DNA from 3 places in the Comamonas sp. 17RB genome. Region 1 is predicted to be linked to each of the others. Evidence: riboswitches for the same ligand, from Rfam matches in the RefSeq annotation. Region 1 holds a riboswitch; each other region holds the start of a gene.
The links. A riboswitch is a leader RNA that binds a small molecule or an ion and turns the genes downstream of it on or off. The one in region 1 is predicted to bind cobalamin.
Positions count from the first base shown of each region.

Region 2: another riboswitch for cobalamin. It lies ahead of QM470_RS00680 (ABC transporter substrate-binding protein); the one in region 1 lies ahead of QM470_RS03920 (TonB-dependent receptor domain-containing protein).
Region 3: another riboswitch for cobalamin. It lies ahead of QM470_RS03130 (TonB-dependent receptor); the one in region 1 lies ahead of QM470_RS03920 (TonB-dependent receptor domain-containing protein).

Region 1 covers NZ_JASHHY010000002.1:141,145-147,628, forward strand. The annotation lists gene QM470_RS03905 (multidrug effflux MFS transporter) at 1-456, shown strand, start outside; gene miaA (tRNA (adenosine(37)-N6)-dimethylallyltransferase MiaA) at 507-1,502, shown strand; gene QM470_RS03915 (ABC transporter ATP-binding protein) at 1,541-2,245, shown strand; gene QM470_RS03920 (TonB-dependent receptor domain-containing protein) at 2,284-4,140, opposite strand; cobalamin riboswitch at 4,273-4,500, opposite strand; gene QM470_RS03925 (FtsX-like permease family protein) at 4,654-6,484, shown strand, end outside.
Region 2 covers NZ_JASHHY010000001.1:155,969-162,452, reverse strand. The annotation lists gene QM470_RS00695 (pseudoazurin) at 1-26, opposite strand, end outside; gene QM470_RS00690 (ABC transporter ATP-binding protein) at 38-865, opposite strand; gene QM470_RS00685 (FecCD family ABC transporter permease) at 862-1,947, opposite strand; gene QM470_RS00680 (ABC transporter substrate-binding protein) at 2,005-3,012, opposite strand; cobalamin riboswitch at 3,147-3,373, opposite strand; gene QM470_RS00675 (GNAT family N-acetyltransferase) at 3,434-3,979, shown strand; cobalamin riboswitch at 4,017-4,236, shown strand; gene cobW (cobalamin biosynthesis protein CobW) at 4,702-5,784, shown strand; gene cobN (cobaltochelatase subunit CobN) at 5,784-6,484, shown strand, end outside.
Region 3 covers NZ_JASHHY010000001.1:723,920-730,403, forward strand. The annotation lists gene QM470_RS03125 (ABC transporter substrate-binding protein) at 1-675, opposite strand, end outside; gene QM470_RS03130 (TonB-dependent receptor) at 783-2,999, opposite strand; cobalamin riboswitch at 3,203-3,457, opposite strand; gene zigA (zinc metallochaperone GTPase ZigA) at 3,599-4,789, opposite strand; gene QM470_RS03140 (Bug family tripartite tricarboxylate transporter substrate binding protein) at 5,169-6,143, opposite strand; gene QM470_RS03145 (mandelate racemase/muconate lactonizing enzyme family protein) at 6,179-6,484, opposite strand, start outside.

The DNA.
Region 1 (6,484 bases):
GTGGGCCTGCTGCTGGGCGTGAACGGTGCCTGCTATATCGCCGGCACCATCCTCTGCCGCCGCCTGCTGCAGCGCCTGGGCGTGCGCCGCACCGTGGCCGTAGCCGGGCTGCTGGCCGTACTCGGCACCGGCAGTCTGCTGGCCGCCGCCCTGCTGGATGTGGCCAATGCCTGGGCCTATGCCCTGCCGTTCAGCCTGTACATGGTGGCCCACGGCATCCAGCAGCCCTGCGGGCAAAGCGGCGCCGTCAGCGCCTTTCCGCAGGCGGCCGGCACCGCCGCGGCACTCAACGGCTGCGCCATGACCCTGACAGCCTTTGCCATGGGTGCCTGGCTGGGCCAGCACCTGGACGGTACGGTGTACCCTCTGGTCTTCGGCACAGCCTTCTGGGCAGCCTGGACGGCCCTGGCGTCCTGGGTGCTGGTGCGCCGCTGGGGCGTGGCCCCGGCCGCCTGAGCCTCGTCTGCCCTTTTTCCTGCCCCGCTCTTGATCTGTTTTCTGTGACCGTGACCGCTTCCGCCTCTTCCCTGCCCTGCATTGCCATTGCCGGGCCCACCGCTTCCGGCAAAACCGCTGCCGCGCTGGCGCTGTCTGCCGTGCTGCAGCAGCGCGGCCTGGCCGCTGAAATCGTCAGCGTCGACTCCGCGCTGGTCTACCGGGGCATGGACATTGGCACGGCCAAACCCACACCGGCCGAGCTGGCCGCCGTGCCCCACCACCTGATCGACATCCTGGAGCCCACACAAAGCTACTCCGCCGCCGAATTCGTGCGCGACACCGAACGCCTGGTGGCCGAGATCCGTGCCCGTGGCGCCGTGCCGCTGCTGGTGGGCGGCACCATGCTGTACTTCAAGGCGCTGTTTGAAGGCCTGGACGAGATGCCGGCCGCCGACCCGCAAGTGCGCGCCGCGCTGGATGCCCAGGCCGCCGACATCGGCTGGCCCGCCATGCACGCCCTGCTGGCCCAGGTGGACCCGGTCACCGCCGAGCGCCTGGCGCCCGGCGACAGCCAGCGCATCCAGCGCGCCCTGGAAGTGTGGAAGATTTCCGGCAAGCCGCTGTCCAGCTTCCATACCGCGAAAGATGCATCGGCGCCGCGCTTCGATGCCACGCTGTTTTCGCTGGAACCGACCGACCGGGCCTGGCTGCACCAGCGCATTGCCCAGCGCTTCGAGCAGATGCTGGAGCACGGCCTGGTGGACGAGGTGCGCACGCTGCGCGCCCGTCCCGATCTGCACCTGGACCTGCCCAGCATGCGCTGCGTGGGCTACCGCCAGGTGTGGGAGGAACTGGACTGGCAGGAGCGCCGCGACAAGCCCGCGCTGAACATGCACCTGGTGCGCGAAAAAGGCATTGCCGCCACGCGCCAACTGGCCAAGCGCCAGATCACCTGGCTGCGCAGCATGCCCCAGCGCCACCCGATTGACTGCCAGGCCCCCGACGCCATCGTGCAACTGGTGCAAGCGGCCTGGGGTGTAGTGCAGGCCAGCCTGCCCAAGTAAGCCGCCTCTCCCGTCTCCCGCCGTTGACTGCCTTCACCATGTCCTTGCCAGCTGCCAGCACACCGCCCGCCAACGTTCAGGTCGTGGACCTGGCCAAACGCTATGGCACAGGGGCCGATGCGGCCACGGTGTTCGAGCAGGTCAACCTGGAGGTGGTGGCGGGCGAGTTTGTCGCCATCGTCGGCGATTCGGGCGTGGGCAAGTCCACGCTGCTCAACTGCCTGGCCGGGCTGGACCGCTGGGACCAGGGCCAGGTGCTGCACCAGGGCCAGGACATCGGCCGGCTGGACGAAGCCGGTCTGGCTGTCTGGCGCCGTGCCCATGTGGGCTTTGTGTTCCAGGCCTTTCACGTGCTGCCGCATCTGAGCGTGGCGCAGAACGTGGCCCTGCCGCTGATGCTGCTGGCGCGTGGCACCCCGGCCGAGCAGGACGCCCGCGTGCAGGCCATGCTGGCGGCCGTGGGCCTGGGCGATATGGGGCAGCGCCTGCCCCAGCAGCTCAGCGGCGGCCAGCTGCAACGGGTGGCCATTGCCCGCGCCCTGGTGCACCGCCCGGCCCTGCTGCTGGCCGACGAGCCCACCGGCAATCTGGACCCGGACACGGCCGCCCGCACCATGGACCTGTTGGTGGCCCAGACCCGCGAAGCCGGCGCCAGCCTGGTGCTGGTCACCCATTCCCCGGACGCGGCGGCCCGCGCCGACCGGGTGCTGCGGTTGACGGCCCGGGGCATTGCGGCGGCCTGAACAACGCCGGCCCGCGGGGCCGTGCTAGCGGCGCGACTTCAGCGCGGCGTCCACTTCAAGGTGACAAAACCGGCGCGGCCACGCTGGTTGTAGCCGTAGGCAGTTTCATAGACCTTGTCGGTCAGATTGGCCACACGGGCCTGCACCGCCCAGTCCTTGGCGAACTGGTATTCGGCGTGCAGGTCCACGGTGGTGTAACCGCCCAGGTCCACCGTACCCTGCTTGTCGGTGCGCTTGCCGGCATACAGTGCGCTGGTGCCGAACTTCCAGGCGCCGATACGCTTGTCCACCGACAGCGTGGCCTGGTGCTCGGGCAAACGGTCCGTCAGGCGCTGGCCCTTGCCATCGACCGCATCCAGGTGCTCGTAGCGTGCCGACAGATCCCAGCCCTGCCACTGGGTGCTGTAGCCCAGCGACCAGCCCTTCAGGCGTGCGCTGTCGATGTTGAAGGGGAACCACATGCCGGTGCCGTCGTCGGCCCAGGAGATCAGGTTCTTGACCTTGTTGTCGAAGCCCGTCAGCTTGAACTCGTGGCCGCCCACGCTCCAGTCCAGCCCGATTTCGTTGCCCTTGGAGCTTTCGGGCTGCAGGTTGGGGTTGCCGGACATGGGGTAGTACAGGTCGTTGAAGGTGGGCGCCTTCATGCTGCTGGCCCGTGCCACGCGCGCGCGCAGACCGGACAGGACTTCGTAGCCGTAGCCAATGCCCCAGGTGTTGTAGCCGCCGAACTGGGAGTTGTCGTCACGGCGCAGGTTGAGCTGCCAGGAATGCGCCGCGTGGCTGCCGTTCAGGCCGGCATAGGCGGCATTGGTCGAACGGTCCTTGTGGTCGTAGCGCTCGGACGAGGCAATCTGCTGCTCCAGACGCTCCAGGCCGGCCACCACCACACCCACCGGGGTCTTGATCTCGTTGCCCCATTTGTATTCGGTCTGCTCGGTCTGGAACAGGTCCTGGTAACGGTCGGTACGGCCCTCCAGGCGGTGGTGGGAACGCTGCTTGTCATTGGAACGCGACACGCTCAGGGTGCTGTTCCAGTTGGCAGACAGCCTGCCCGACAGCTTGAGCTGGCTAGTGGCGGCACGGAATTCGTTGTACGAACCGTTCACCAGCGGCATGCTCCAGTCGGGCATGAAGATGTAGTCCTGGTCGAACTCGGAATAGCTGTCCGCCCGCATCAGATTGGCATCCAGGCGCCAGTCGGCATTGAAGGCATAACCCAGTGCCGCCGTGACCGAGGTCTGGTTGAACTTGTCGGCATCGGAGCGGAATTCGGCGCTCTTGCGGTTGGTGGCCGAGAAGCCAGGGTCGATGACGCGCGCCATGTTCAGGCTGTAGTTCCAGCCGGACTGCTCGCCTGCAAAACCGCCATCGGCCTTTTTGTAGCCCGCGCGGCCCCAGGTGAGTGCGGCATGGGGCACGAATGCCTGCTTCACGCCCTTGCCCTGCTTGGTGAAGATCTGGATCACCCCGCCAATGGCATCGCTGCCATACAGGGCCGATGCCGGGCCGTGCACCACCTCGATGCGCTCAATGGCTTCCAGCGGCAGCGACTCCAGCGTGGGCGTGCCCAGCGTGGCCGAACCGAAGCGCACCCCGTCCACCAGCAGGACCACCTGCTTGCTGCCGCGGATATAGACGCTTTGCGTGTTGCCGCGGCCGCCGTTGCTGGACATCTGCACGCCGGCAAAGCGCTGCAGCACTTCGGCCAGCGAGCGGCCTGCCGAGTTGCTGATCTGCTCTTCGGTGATCACGCGCACATCGGCCAGGGTTTCGTCCAGCGGCGTTTCAGAGCGGGTGGCGGTCACCACCGTGGTGGACAGGGGCACGTTTTGCGCCGCAGCATGCTGGGCCAGGCAGGCCGCGGCCAGGGCCACGGCCGCCAGAGGAAAACGCACGGAAGCGCGCTGGCCTTCCGCTGGGAATGGTTGGAAATTTCGCATGGATGCACACATGGTTGGCACCGGCGTCCCCGCCCGTGCTTCACACAACCAGCAACCCGGGTCTGCATGCACAGCGGCACGCCAGCGGATGCTGGACCTGTTTTGGCCGGTATCCAGACTGGCGCACGGCTTGCCAAGCCTTCCCAGAGCGCATGGCTCCAGTGGCAAGAGATGGCAAGCGGGTCCTGCGGGACCTGTGCGCTCACTGTTGCGGGGGCAGTACATGCTGTGCCAGCGCGGGCGCCGGCGTCCATGTTTCCCGTTTAACCGCAGCGCCAGAACAGCGCTGCAAGCACCAAAACCCCGCATTGTAGGCAGCAGGCTGACACGGGGCTTGTAGGATGGCGAATGCCCTGCCCATGGAACCCTGGGCCGCGCAGGCGTGCCCACCCGCCCCGGGGGCGGTGCACACCGCTGTTTTGCCCTGGAACCTCCGTGCCCGCCTCACCCTCTCTCACCGCTTCTCCGCTGCCGCGCCTGCTGGCCAGTTTTTCGCTGCAGGAGTACCGGCGCCAGCCCTGGCGCAGCCTGACCGCCCTGCTGGCCATTGCGCTGGGCGTGGCCCTGGGTTTTGCGGTGCATGTGATCAACCAGTCGGCGCTGGATGAGTTTTCCCGCGCGGTGCGCAGCGTCAACGGCCAGCCAGATCTGGAATTCCGTGGCATGCGCGCCAGCCTGCCCCAGAGCATTTACCCGCTGATCGCGCTGCGGCCCGAGGTGCAGCATGCCGCGCCGTGGATCGAGGGCACGGTGCAGATCGACAGCACGCCCGCCACGGCCGTGGCTGGCGATCACGCGCCGCATGCCATCCCGGAACCACTGTCGCTGCGCCTGCTGGGCGGCGATGCCTTGCAGTCGGCCCCACTGGCCCCTGCGCTGCAGCCCCGGCTGTTTGCCGACCAGGACCGGTTGCAACTGTTCGCGCCCGACGCGGTGTTTCTGAACCCGGCGGCACTGCAGGCCCTGGGCCTGGACGAAGCCAGCGCCCCCGGCGCCCTGCTGCCGGTGCGCGTGCACACCCATGCCGTGACGCTGCGCGTGGCCGGCACGGTGGCGGCCGGCGGCGCCCCGCTGGCGGTGATGGACATTGGCGCCGCCCAGGACCTGCTGGGCCAGGACGGCCAGATCCAGCGTGTGGATGTGCTGCTGCGCAGCGGCACCGGCCGCAGCGCCTTCACCGCCGCGCTGCGTGCCCTGCCCGGCTGGCCGGCCCAGGTGCTGGTGCAGCAGCCGGGCGGTGAGCAGCAGCGTGCGGCCGAGATGTCACGCGCCTACCGCGTCAACCTGACCGTGCTGGCCCTGGTGGCGCTGTTCACCGGGGCGTTTCTGGTGTTCTCCGTACTGGCGCTGAGCGTGGCGCGGCGCGCACCGCAACTGGCGCTGCTGGCCGTGCTGGGGCTCACGCCCGCGCAGCGCATGCGCCTGGTGCTGTGGGAAGCCGCCCTGCTGGGCATGGTCGGCAGCGCGGCCGGCATTGCGCTGGGCACCGGACTGGCCTGGCTGGCCCTGCGCATGCTGGGCGGGGACCTGGGCGGCGGCTACTTTGCCGGCGGCCAGCCCCCGCTGCTGTGGAGCGCACCGGCTGCCGCCACCTTCTTTGCCCTGGGCCTGGCCGCCACCGTGGCCGGCGCCTGGTGGCCGGCACGCACGGCCCGTGCACTGCCGCCCGCGGCCACGCTCAAAGGGCTGGGCGCCGTGGGCCAGACGCCTGCGCGCGCCTGGACCGGCCTGGCCCTGGTGGCCGCCAGTGCGCTGCTGGCCAGCGTGCCGCCCATTGGCGGCATTCCCCTGGCCGCCTATGTGGCCGTGGGACTGATGCTGCTGGGCGGCATGGCGCTGCTGCCCTGGTTGCTGGATCGCGTGCTGGGCGGCCTGCAGCGGCTGTGGCCGGCCACGCTGCGCCAGCCGCTGTCCATGCTGGCGCTGGAACGTGCCCGCCGCATGCGGGCCAGCGCCAGCGTGGCCGTGGGCGGCGTGGTGGCCAGCCTGAGCCTGGCCGTGGCGCTGACGGTGATGGTCACCAGCTTTCGCGGCAGCATGCTGGACTGGCTGGACGCCGTGCTGCCCTCGCCGCTGTACCTGCGTGCGGCCGGCGGCTCGTCCAAATCCGACGCGGCGCTGCTGCCGCCCGCGTTGCTGCAGGCCGTGCGCGACCTGCCCGGGGTGAAACGCGCCCAGCCGATGCGGGCCACCAGCCTGTGGCTGGACCCGCAGCGCCCGGCCATCAGCCTGCTGCTGCGCCCGCTGCACGGCCCGCAGGCCCAGCAGCTGCCGTGGGTGGGGGCAGCGCCTGCCCAGT
Region 2 (6,484 bases), on a different contig from region 1:
AGGCGGGAAGCAAGGGAGACGGTCATGGGCAAGGCTTTCAGGGCAAGGTGGTGGTCAAGGGCCGCAGGCGCAGCACGCGGCTGCCGTCGAGGGGGTCGGTCAGGCTGTGGGCCTGCACCTGGAAGACGGTCTGCAGCAGTTCCGGCGTGAGCACTTCGTCGGGCGTGCCCAGGTGCACGAGCCGGCCCTGGTGCATCACCGCCAGCCGGTCGCAGGCCAGGGCCTGGTTCAGGTCATGCAGTGCGATCACCTTGGTGATGGGAAGGTGCTGCACCAGTTGCATCAGCGACAGCTGCTGGTGCACGTCGAGGTGGTTGGTGGGCTCGTCCAGCAGCAGCACTTCGGGTTGCTGCGCAAGGGCCCGGGCAATGTGTGCACGCTGGCGCTCGCCGCCCGACAGGGTGTGCCAGGTGCGCTGCGCCTTGTCCTGCAGGCCGACGGCGTGCAGGGCCTGGTGCACGATGTCCCGGTCCCGTGTGGAGAGCGGCTGCAGGGCCGACAGCCAGGGGGTGCGCCCCAGCTCCACCGCGTCCCAGACGGTGATGGCATCCTGTGTGTGTGCGCTTTGCGCTACCAGGGCCAGCTGGCGGGCAATGCTGCGGCGTGGCATGCGGTGCAGTGCCTGGTCCCCCAGCAGCACGTCGCCGGTTTGCGGGCGCAGCACGCCGGACAGCAGGCGCAGCAGGCTGGACTTGCCCGAGCCGTTGGGTCCGATCAGGCCCAGCATTTCTCCGCTGTGCACCTGCAGCGAGACGTTCTGCACGATGGGCGTGCCCTGTACCTGCCAGCCGAGCTGGCGTGCCTGCAGTGCCACCGCAGGCCGTGTGGAGGGCGTGGATGCCGTGGGCATGGAGGGGGTCTTCATGCCCGGCGCCCCTGGGCCTTGAGCAGGATGAGCGCAAACACGGGGGCGCCCACCAGGGCAGTGATGACGCCGATGGGCAGGACCTGGCCGGCGATCAGCGTGCGCGAGACGACATCGGCCGCAATCAGGAACACGGCGCCAATCAGTGCGCTGGCGGGAATCAGCCGCCGGTGGCGGACGCCGACCAGCAGCCGCGCGGCATGCGGGATCACCAGCCCGACAAAGCCGATGGCGCCGACGATGGAGACCATCACCGCCGTCATCAGCGCGGCCGCCAGCAGCAGGGTCAGTTGCACCCGGCGCACCGGAATGCCCAGTGCGGCGGCGGATTCGCTGCCGAAGGTGAAGGCGTCCAGCGAGCGGGCATGCAGCAGGCACAGCAGGGTGCCGATGCCGGCGACCGTGGCGGTCAGCAGCGTGTCCGGCCAGCGCACGCCGCTGAGGCTGCCCAGCAGCCAGAACATGATGCCGCGCGCCTGTTCGGCGCTGCCGGACTTGGTGATGACCAGCGAGGTCAGGGCGTTGAAAAGCTGTGATCCGGCAATGCCGGCCAGCACGATCTGTCCGCTGTTGCGCAAGCCGCCATTGCCGGCGGCGTGGGCCAGCAGGGCGACCAGGGCAAAGGCGCACACCGCGCCGAAGAAGGCGCCGGTGGTCATGGAGATGGCGCCTGCGCCCAGGCCGGCCACGGTGACCAGCACCGCCCCGGTGGAGGCGCCTGCCGAGATGCCCAGCAGATACGGCTCTGCCAGCGCATTGCGCAGCAGCGACTGCAGGATCACGCCGGAGATGGCCAGGCCCGCGCCGCAGCTGGCGGCCACCAGTGCCCGCGGCAGCCGGTAGTTCCAGACGATGCCCTGGGTGATGGGGTCGACGGCGGACAGCGGCTGGCCCAGCAGCTGGTGGGCCAGCACCTGAAAGACGGTGTGCGCGGAGATGTCGGTCTCGCCGATGGCGATGCCCAGCACGACCGCGATCAGCAGCAGGGCGGCGGCCGCGGCCACCACCCAGGCCGTGCGCAGCAGCCGGCCGCCAGCGGTGCCGGCTGCGTCTGCGCGAGGGAGTGCAGTCTCTGCTTGCATGGAAATAGGGGGCTGCCGTGCAGGGCGGCACGGCAGGGGGCTTTCTTCTTGCTGTTCTTACTTGGCTGCGCCTTGCAGGCGGAGCACGGCCTCGGCAATCTGTTCCATGCCGTCGACCTGGCGGATCGAGCCTTGCAGGGCATCCGCATCGACGATGACGATGCGCTGGTGCTTGACGGCATCCATGTGCTGGGTGACCGGGTCCTTCTTCAGGAATTCCAGCTTCTTCTGGTAGTCATCGGCAGGGAAGCGGCGGCGGTCCATGCGGGCAATGATCAGAATCGAGGGGTTGGCCTTGGCAATGGTTTCCCAGCCCACGGTGGGCCATTCTTCGGTGGAGCTGACGACGTTGCGCAGGCCCATGGACTGCATCATGTAACCGGCCACACCGTTCTTGCCGGCCATATAGGGGTCGGCCGCCAGATCGGCGCTGGAGAACCACAGCGCCGCCGACAGGTCTTGCAGCTTGGAGGCCTTGACCTTGGCGATGGCCTGGGCCTGGCGTGTGCCGAGGTCCTTGACCAGGCTGTCGCCGCGCGCCTGCACGTCAAAGATCTGGGCCAGCTGGTGAATGCTCTTGTACAGGGACTTCACGTCGTAGCCGGCCGTGCGTGTGCCGTCCGACCCCACCAGGTTGTTCTTGCCTTCGCAGTCGGTGGGCATGGCGTAGGTGGCAATGCGCAGGTCGTGGAATTGCTCGCGGGTGCCGACCACGCCGTCCTTGCCGACCATCCATTCGAACTGGGACACGACCAGCGCCGGGCGCTTGCCGATCACCGACTCGAAGCTGGGAATGTTGTCGGACAGGCGTGGAGCCTTGTCGTTGACGGCCTTGAACTGCGGCAGCACCGGGTTGAACCACAGCGCCGTGCCGGCCACCTTGTCGCCCAGGCCCAGCGCATACAGCATCTCGGTGCCGCCCTGGCCGATGGTGACGGCCGAAGCAGGGGCCTTGTCGAAAGTGACGGTGTGGCCGCAGTTCTGCACCTGCAAGGGATAGTCCGTGGCGTGGGCGGTGAAGGTGGTGGCCAGCAGGGCGGTGCAGGCAAGGCTTCGGATCAGCATCAGGCTCGTCTTTCCAGGTTGGGCAGGGACCACTGGAAGACAAGGCACAACCCACGCTGTGCGTGCGGGCCGCAGCGGCGCCGGAACGACAGAGTCACGAGAAATGGCTCACTTCCCGGACACCCCGCCGGCAATGAATGGTTGGTGCTTTGGCAGGTCTCCTGACTGGCAGATCAGCGCCTCGCGACCACCTTCCCAAACTGGCGTTCAGTGGTGTGTCGGTCGCGGGCTCATTGCCTACAGTTGCGGGGGCAGTTCCATTTGGCAGGCAGCGCCAGGGGCGCGGTCTGCACTGGATTCCCTCATGCGGCCAGCGTACGCCGGTGCATGTCCTTGCGGAACCAAAGTTCGGGTAATGTAGCTGATTTTGTAGCGGCAGCCCCCCACGGCAGCCTGTGCGCATGGCGGTTTCGAGTCTGGCATGACCCTGTCTTTGTCCCTGTCCCATCTGATTTCCATTCAGCCGGTCGAGCGCCTGCAGGAGGTGGACGGTTTTCTGCGCGATGCACGCGTGCAGATGTTCGGTGCGCGCGTGTCTGCCCAGGACACGGCGGCGGACCTGCTGCATTTCGAGCAGGTGTACGGGGGGGGCGGCGGGCGGATGTGGGCGGCCCACGATGCGCAGCGGGGTGTGGTGGGCAGCATTGCCTACCGCCCGTACGACGGCCGGTTTGCGCAGCTGGATTTCGGGCCGCTGGCCGTGGTGGAAGTGGTGCGCCTGTTTGTGGCGCCGGTGTGGCGGCGACAGGGGCTGGCACAGGCCTTGTGGGCCACGCTGCAGGCCCACGCCCGGGCCCACGGGGTGGAGGTGCTGTACCTGCACACCCACCCGTTCTTGCCGGGGGCGCTGGAGTTCTGGCAAGGCAACGGGTTTGCGGTGCTGCAGCGCGAGGCCGACCCGGTCTGGCAGACCATCCACATGCAGTGCCTGTTGCCGCCTGCGCTGCCCACCGCAGCGTGCACTTAGCTGTCCCCGTTGCGCGAAGGGTGTGCTGCCGCTCCTATAATTTGCGCTTTGAACAGGAGCTCTGCATGGCGCATGCCCATGCCGGGTGAAACGGGAAGTCCGGTGACCTTCGCCTTCGGGTGGGAAGCATTCCGGCGCAGCCCCCGCTGCTGTAAGCCTGACCGCCACACGTTGATGCCACTGGGTACGCTACCTGGGAAGGCCGTGTGTGCGGTATGACGGCGAGCCAGAATACCGACCTGTTCGATTGCAGTGGTATGCCACGGGGTGTGGGCTGTTTGCTGACTGGCCCTTTCCACCGCTTTGGCGGTGCGACCCGGGTCTGTCGCACGCATCGCTTCCCCACCGCATGCTTTTTGTTGCGTGGCGGCTCGGGGAGAGCATGGTTCAACCGTTCACACATCGGCATGCCCGGCGCATGCCTGTCCCAACATCCGTGCAGGGCGCGGGCATGGCTGCGCGCTGCACTGCGGATGTCTCCATGGCGCGGCCTGCCGGGCAGGACCGGCGCATGCACCCCCTGACCTGCGGCGCGCAGCGGCTGTTCGGCCGTGTCCGTGGCCGTAACTGTGGGCGTCATGGCGGCCAGGCGGCCGTGGGCCCTGCCGCTGCACAGCCCTTACATCGCCCACGCCGCGCACACTGCGCCGGCACCCCCTTCACTGGCAGCGGGCACTGAGGCCGCAGCTTTCTTTTTCTTCGGAGCACAGGAGTTTCTGACCATGAGTACGCACCACAAGATCCCCGCCACCATCGTTACCGGCTTTCTGGGCAGCGGCAAGACCACGCTGCTGCGCCACATTCTGCAGAACGCCAATGGCCGGCGCATTGCGGTGATCGTCAACGAGTTCGGCGAACTGGGGATCGACGGCGAGATCCTGCGTGGCTGCGGCATCGGCTGTGAAGACGAAACCAATCCGCAAAGCGGTCAGCTCTACGAGCTGGCCAACGGCTGCATGTGCTGCACCGTGCAGGAAGAGTTCTACCCGGTCATGCGCCAGCTGATTGCGCGGCGCGACGATATCGACCACATCCTGATCGAAACCAGTGGCCTGGCCCTGCCCAAGCCCCTGGTGCAGGCATTCAACTGGCCCGAAATCAAGAACGCCTGCACGGTGGACGCCGTGATCACGGTGGTGGATGTGCCGGCGACGGCCGCCGGCCAGTTTGCGGCCAACCCGGCGGCCGTGGATGCCCAGCGCAAGCAGGATCCGAATCTGGACCATGAGTCCCCGCTGCACGAGCTGTTTGAAGACCAGCTGATTTCCGCTGACCTGGTGGTGCTGAGCAAGCTGGACCTGGCCAGCGCGCAGGACCGCGCCAAGGTGGAGGCCATCGTGCGCGAAGAGGTGCCGGCCCAGGTGAAGATCGTGGCGGCCGAGCATGGCCAGATCGACCTGGGGGTGGTGCTGGGCCTGTCCAGCGCTTCGGAAGAGAGCATCCATGAGCGGGTGGGCCACCATGAGCATGGCGAAGGCGAGGAACACCACCACGACGCGCACGACCACGATGCCTTCGATTCCGTGGTGATCGAGCTGCCCGAGGTGGACCGGGATGCCCTGCTGGCGTGCCTGGCCGACATCGTGGCCGAGAACACGGTCTACCGCGTCAAGGGCTTTGCGTCCCTGGAAGGCAAGCCCATGCGCCTGGTGGTGCATGGCGTGGGCAAGCGCTTTGACAGCTATTTCGACCGCCGCTGGCGTGATGACGAGGCACGCAAGACGCATCTGGTCTTCATCGGCCACGATCTGGAAGAGGACCGCATCCGCGCCGCGTTGAACGGTCTGACCGCCGGAGCGCTCTGATGCATTTGCTTGCCGTCCAGCCCGGGGGCTTTGTCGATGACGAAGCCTTTGTCTCCAGCCTGGGCCAGTCGCCGGCCGATGTGGTGGTGCTCAGTGCAGCCGACACCACGCTGGCCTTGCTGGCCGAGGCCTATGGCCAGCTGCAGGCCAGCGCCGCGCAGCAGGGCCTGGAGCCGGGCAGGGACGGCGAGCGTTTGCCGACGGTGCGGCTGGCCAATCTGATGCATCTGCGCCAGCCGGCCTCGGTGGACCTGTACGTCGATGAGGTGCTGCAGCATGCCCGGGTGATTGTGGTCGACCACCTGGGTGGCGAGAGCTACTGGCCCTATGGCACGGAGCGCATCCGCGAGGTGTGCCGCCAGAACGGCATTGTGCTGGTGATGTTTTCCGGGGATACGACGGAAGACCTGAACCTGCTGCAAAAGAGCACGGCCTCCGTGGAGCAATGCCGTAGCATCTGGCGCTATCTGCGCGAAGGCGGGGTGGCCAATGCCCGCGAGATGTTCCGCTATCTGTGGCACAGCTTTCTGCAAGGGCCGCAGCCGGCGCTGGCGCCGCGCCCACTGCCGTCTGCTGCGGTCTACCACCCCGCGCACGATGCGGCGACGGCCGCACACTGGCTGGAGCCCGGGCCTTGGCAGTGGCAGGCCGGCGCGCCCGTGGTCATGGTGGTGTTCTACCGTGCCCACCTGCAGTCGGG
Region 3 (6,484 bases), on a different contig from region 1:
GCGCACCATGGCTTCGCCGGTGTAGGTGCCCGGGCGGGCCAGCAGCAGCATGCCGTTGCCCGCGCGCCCGGTGACCATCAGCGCCCGCAGGTGCGGCCGGCCGGCCACGGTGGCATCCACGGCCTGCAGCCGCGCATGCAGGGCTTGGGCCAATGCAGCGCCGCGTTCGGGCTCGCCGCAGGCCTGGCTCACCAGGCGGATGTTGTCCAGCACCTCCTGCAGGGTGCGACTGAGCAAAACCATGATGGGCACTCCTATGCGTTCCATGGGCGCGACGAGCTGGGTGGCGGCCTGCCGCGCCGGGGTCACGATGACCAGATCCGGGCGCTGGGCCACCACGGCATCCACGGAAAATCCCAGCCGGCCGCCGACCTTGGGCAGGCCCAGCACCTCGGCCGGGTAGCGGGTGAAGTCCTCGACACCGACGATGCGGTCCACCAGCCCCAGGGCGGCGACCAGTTCGGTGTTGGACGAAAAAATGGTGACGATGCGCCGGGGCGGCCGAGGCAGCCAGACGGCGCGCCCCAGGGCATCCTTCAGGTGGATGCCCGAGGCCGCCTGCATGGCCTGCTCTGCTGCCCCCGCAGGGCCGGCCGGACCGGCCTGCACCGTGGGCACGGTAAGGCCGGGCAGCAGGGCGCCGCCCGCCGCCACCGCGCCCCAGCGGCGCAGCACGGCGCGCCGGGACAGTGCGCCCGGAAGCGCGTCAGGAACTGCACCCGAAAGTGCGTCCTGGGGTGCTTCCGGAAGGGGGCTGGCGGGCCTGTGCATGCAGCCTGGCCTCAGAAGTCGGCCTGCAGGCCGACCATCAGCTCGCGTCCGGGCATGGAGGTGCCGCAGCCGCCGTTCTGGAAGCGCGCATCCGCCAGGCAGGGCGAGCGGTCCTGGGCGATGAAGATGGGGCTGCGGTTCAGGTTGAAGACGTTGTTCACCGCCGCAAACAGCTTCACGCTGCGGTTCACCCGGTAGTCGCCGCGCAGGTTCCACACCGTGAAGGCGCCCTTGCGGTGGATGTAGGTGCTGCTGGGTTCGCCCTGCGGCACCAGCAGGTTCTCTTCGGTGTCGTACCACATCGGTCCACGCAGCAGCGCCGTGAGCTGCATGCTCCAGTCGCCGGCATTGCGGTCCATGCCCTGCGCGTAGCGCATGCCGGCCGAGGCCTGGAAGCGGTACATGCGCTGCACGCGGTCGGTGTTGGCGGTGGGCGCCGCGCCCTTGTCGCGCATGTCGAAGTGGTAGTAACCGCCCGCAAAGGCGCTGAGCGACTGGCCCGGCAGGCCCAGGGCCAGCACCTGCTTGAGGTCGACGTTGGTGGTCAGCTCCAGGCCGCGCGCCACGACTTCTGCGGCGTTGTTGGCATAGTCCGAGGTGTTGGTGCTGGGGCCCCGGGATACGGTGGTGATGCGGTTGGAGATGACGTTCTGGAATAGCGCTGCGTCCACCTTCCAGCCCGGCTGCGTGAAGGTGGCGCCCACTTCGATCTGGCGGCTGGTCTCGGGCTTCAGATTGGGGTTGCCGAAGGTGCGCCCGCCGCCCACGGCGGTGAAGTCGGCGGCCAGTTCGGTGGCAGTCGGCGCCCGGAAGCCGGTGGCGATGCCTGCGCGCAGGTTCCAGTCGTCGGTGGCCTTCCAGGTCGAACCCAGGGACCAGGTGTGGGTGTCGTACTTGCGCACATTGGACTGGGCAAACGCCAGGTTGGGCGTGGGGTCGAACCGGGTCTCGCCCCAGGTCTTGCGCAGGCCGCCGCGCAAGGTCAGCCGGTTGTCCAGCAGGGTGTGGGCGTCTTCCAGGTACAGCGCCTTGGTTTCTTCCGTCTGGTTGTTGTCGTACGGCGCCACCTGGCCGGCCGGGCCGCCGGGCATGGCCACGCGGAAGCGGTCCGAGCGCAGATGGCTGCGTTCCCAGTCCACGCCCACCAGCAGGTCGTTGGCGGCAGACAGGCGAAAGCGCGGCTGCAGGCGGATGCCGGTGGCGTCCAGCTTGCGGTCGTTGTAGTCGCGCGCCGTGCCCGGCACCGGGTTGGTGCCGCTCTTGATGACGGGGGACGCCCAGTTGAATTCGTCCTCGTCCACGAAGTGGTAGACCTGCGCCAGCCAGCTGACCGACTGATCGGCCAGCGCGCCGGTGTAGGTCAGGTCCAGCGAGCGGTTGTCGCGGTTGTCCTTGCTGTAGATGTTGGACCCGGATCCCCGGAAGCCCGCGTTGTAGATGCCGTCGGTGCGCGCCTGCAGCTCCACCCGGTTCAGGCTGTCGATCTGCAGCCCCAGGGCGGCCACCGCACCACGGCGCTTCCAGCCGGTGTTCTGCATGACGGTGCCGCCGTCACCGGACTTGTAGTCATCGCGGGCGCTGGTGTTCAGGCCCACATACCAGTCCAGCATGCCGCTGGTGCCTGCGGTCTGGGCCTGGGTGCTCCAGCCGCCCCAGGAACTGCCGGTCACCGTGACGCGGTTCAGCGGGCCGCTGGCGCCGGTGCGCAGGATGATGTTGATCACCCCGCCCATGTTCTGGCTGCCGTACACCACCGAGGCGGGGCCGCGCACGATTTCGATGCGGTCCACATCCGTCAGGCTGAGCTTGGACAGATTGGCCGTGCCGGCGCGGCGGCCATTGAGCAGCACCAGCACCTGGCCCTTGAAGTCGCGCCCCTGGCCGTCGGTGGCGGCGCCGCGCAGGTTCAGCGATGTCTGGGCCGCCGTCCATTCGCTGAGGAAACCCACCGCATGTTCGGCCAGCAGGTCGGTGACCGAGCGGGCCGACGAGCGTTCGATGTCCTGGCGGTCGATGACCTGGGTGGTGGCGGCAATGCGGGCACGGTCCTCGGGCCGGGCCGTGGCGGTGACGAAGACATCGCCCAGCGCGGCAGTCGGTGCCGATGTCGAAGTCGATGCGGAGGCAGCGGCCGTGGCGGCAGAAGCAGCAGAGGCCGCGGTGTGGTCGGCCACGCCCTGGGCGTGGGCACCCCACAGCGCGCAGCACAGCGCGGCGCCGGCGGTCACGGGCTTCAGGGCGGAAAGGGGAAAAGCGACAGGCCCGCAGAGGGGGCCTGGGGAAACACGGGAAGGGGTGCGCATGCGCGGCTCCAGATGGCCCTGCTCTCCCGCAAGGCCGATTCAAGAAAACATCCGCAGGCATGCATGCGCAGGCGGGACAGCTCGGCGCACGAACCCATCCAACCTGGACTGCGCGCTCACCCGCGGCGTCCAACAAAAGTGACAAGGCCGGTATCCGGGCTCGCGAAATGCCGATGTCCCGGGACATCCGTCCTGGAACTTTCGGCCCACTCCACGCCTTCCCACGCAGTGCGCAGTGGCTTCAGGTCTTACCTGGGTGCAGAGGGTGATTCGCTTACCGTTGCGGGGGCAGCGCAGGCATTGCACTCCATGGAGTGCACCTGCTTCCCGTTTAACTCCAGTGGCCGTCAGGCCAATGCAGCACCTCGTAACAAGCATTGAAATGTATCTCAATGCAGCGAGGAATTATCGTTCAGGACACATGTCCGCAACGGACACAACACGCCGGACACATCCGGAATGCATGCCCTGGCAGCTGATGGAGCGCAGCGCTGCATAAAGGCTGCAGCCGGGCATGCACCGCGTCAGTCCCAGGCCGGGAACGGGTCATGAAAGCCGGTCCAGGCCTTGGGGGCCAGGGCCATCTCGTGGTCGGTCAGCAGGCAGGCATCCAGCCGCTGGCGCAGCGCCGATTCGTCCATGCCGATGCCGATCAGCACCAGTTCCTGGCGGGCATCGCCCACGCGCTCGTCCCAGTGCTGGGTGATGGTGGCCAGCGACTCGGGCTCGCGCGGCCACTGTTCACGGGGCACGGCAGCCCACCAGCGCCCTGCCCGGCCATGGCGGCACACGGCGCCGGCCTGCGACCAGTTGCCCGCATAGAGGGGGCGGCTGGCCAGCCAGAAAAAACCTTTGGAGCGAATGACACCGGGCCATTCGGACCCCACCAGGGCGTGAAAGCGCCTGGGGTGGAACGGCCGGCGCGCGCGGTAGACAAAGCTGCCGATGCCGTATTCCTGGGTTTCCGGTGTGTGCTCGCCACGCAGCTCTTTCAGCCAGCCCGGGGCCTTGGCCGCCTCGTCGAAATTGAACAGCTTGGTGGACAGCACCGACGCCAGCAGCACCTTGCCGAAACTGGATTCCACGATGCATGCACGCGGGTTCAGGGTCTTCAGGATGGCGATGAGCCGCAGGCGCTCTGCCCCGGTGATGAGGTCGGTCTTGTTGAGCACCAGCACATCGCAGAACTCGACCTGTTCCACCAGCAGGTCCACCACCTTGCGCTCGTCCCCCTCGCCCATTGATTCCCCGCGCCCCTGCAGGCTGTCCCGGGATTCGTAGTCCTTGAGGAAGTTGAAGCCGTCCACCACGGTGACCATGGTGTCCAGCACCGCAATGTCCGACAGGCTGGCGCCCGCTTCGTCGGTGAAGGTAAAGGTCTCGGCCACCGGCAACGGCTCGGAGATGCCCGTGGATTCGATCACCAGGTAGTCAAAGCGCTTTTCCCGGGCCAGGCGGCGCACCTCCACCAGCAGGTCTTCGCGCAGGGTGCAGCAGATGCAGCCGTTGCTCATTTCGACCAGTTTTTCCTCGGTCCGGGACAGGTCGCTGCCGCCTTCGCGCACCAGCGCTGCGTCGATGTTGACCTCGGACATGTCGTTGACGATGACCGCGACGCGCAGGCCTTCGCGGTTGTGGAGGATGTGGTTGAGAAGCGTCGTCTTGCCTGCGCCCAGAAAGCCAGACAGGACGGTGACGGGAAGAAGCTTTGCCATCGCCGGTACCATGAACAAGATTTGATAATGATAACTCATTATCAAATACAAAGACAAAAACAGCAGCGAACACGTCACCCCGCCATGCTGTTGCCCAGCCCCTTGTTGGACAGCGCCCTCCGGGCCTGCATACACCCGGAAGGCGCTCGGCAGCCCAGTGCACCACCCGGCAGAAAGCAAAGCCCCCGCTGTGCGTACACAGCGGGGGCTTTTGGTATCAGTCGTTTCACGGGCTGCCGCGGCGTCGGCGGTACAAGCGACCGCTGTCTGCCATCTGCCACCGGCAGCCCGTACGGGGCTCCGCACATGCGGGGTGATCGGCACCTGATCGACTGCCTCCACCCGCAACGCCCTGGGCGGCGACTGCCCTGCCCTGGGTTCAGGCGTCCACCCGGATCCCGCGCGACTGGATGAGGTTGGCCCACTTGGCCCGCTCATCCCGCATGAATGCCTCAAAGCGCTGCGGCGTTCCGCCGCCGTCTTCGGCCCCGAACTCTTCCAGCTTGCTCACCACATCCGGCATGGCCAGGATGCGGTTGACGTCGGCATTGATGCGGGTCACCACCTCGACAGGCATCTTGGCCGGGCCAACCAGGCCGAACCAGATGCTGGCGTTGAAGCCAGGGTAGCCCTGTTCGGCCACGGTGGGCACATCCGGGAAGGCTTTCACGCGCTTGGTGCCGGTCTGTGCCAGCGCGCGCACCTTGCCGCCTTTGATGAAGGGCGACGCCGTGGTCATGCCTTCGAACGCATAGTCGATCTGCCCGCCCAGCAAGTCCGTCATCACATTCGATGCGCCCTTGTAGGGGATGTGCAGGGCCGACACCCCGGCCGTCTGCTCGAACAGTGCCAGCGCCAGGTGCTGGGCCGATCCCGTTCCGGAAGAGCCGAAGCTGATTTCGCCGGACTTCTTCTTCAAGGCCGCCAACAGTCCTTGCATGGAGGTGGACGACTTGGGGCTGGCCACCAGCACCTGCGGGGTCTGCCCCACCAGCGCAATCGCCGCAAAGTCCCGCTCGGGGGAAAAGCCGAGCTTGGGGTTGAGCGCGGGGGCAATGCCCAGGGCGTTGATGTGGCCCATCATCAGGGTGTTCCCGTCGGCCGGGGCCTTGGCCACTTCGGCCGCCGCAATCAGGCCGGCCGCGCCGGGCTTGTTTTCCACGATGACGGGGATGCCCCACAGCGTGTTCAGCTTGTTGGCGATGATGCGCGCCAGGATGTCGGTGCCGCCGCCGGCCGAGAAACCGACCAGGATTTTGACCGGCCCCGCCGGGGGCTTGCCTTGGGCAAAGCCGGGCTGGGCACAGAGTGCGCCGGCTGCGGCGACCGTGGACAGAAATTGTCTGCGTTGCATGGTATGTCTCCTTTTTTTATATGGGCCGAGGGGTCTTACGCCACCTTGCTCCAGCGGCCGAACTTCGCCACCTGTGCCTCGTCAAAGTTGAAGCCCAGGCCGGGCGTCTGGTGCAGAACGACACGGCCCTTTTCCTGCGACAGCTGGCGGTCCAGCAGGCGGCGGAAGTTCAGGACCTGGTCATCCCAGAAGAATTCGACGTAGCGCGCGTTCGGCGTGGCCGCCACCAGCGGTGCGTGCACGTCGTGGAACCAGTGCGGGCACATCTGGATGCCGTAGCCGGCGGCCATGGCGGCAATGCGCTTCCATTCGGTGATGCCGCCGCACACGGCCGCATCGGT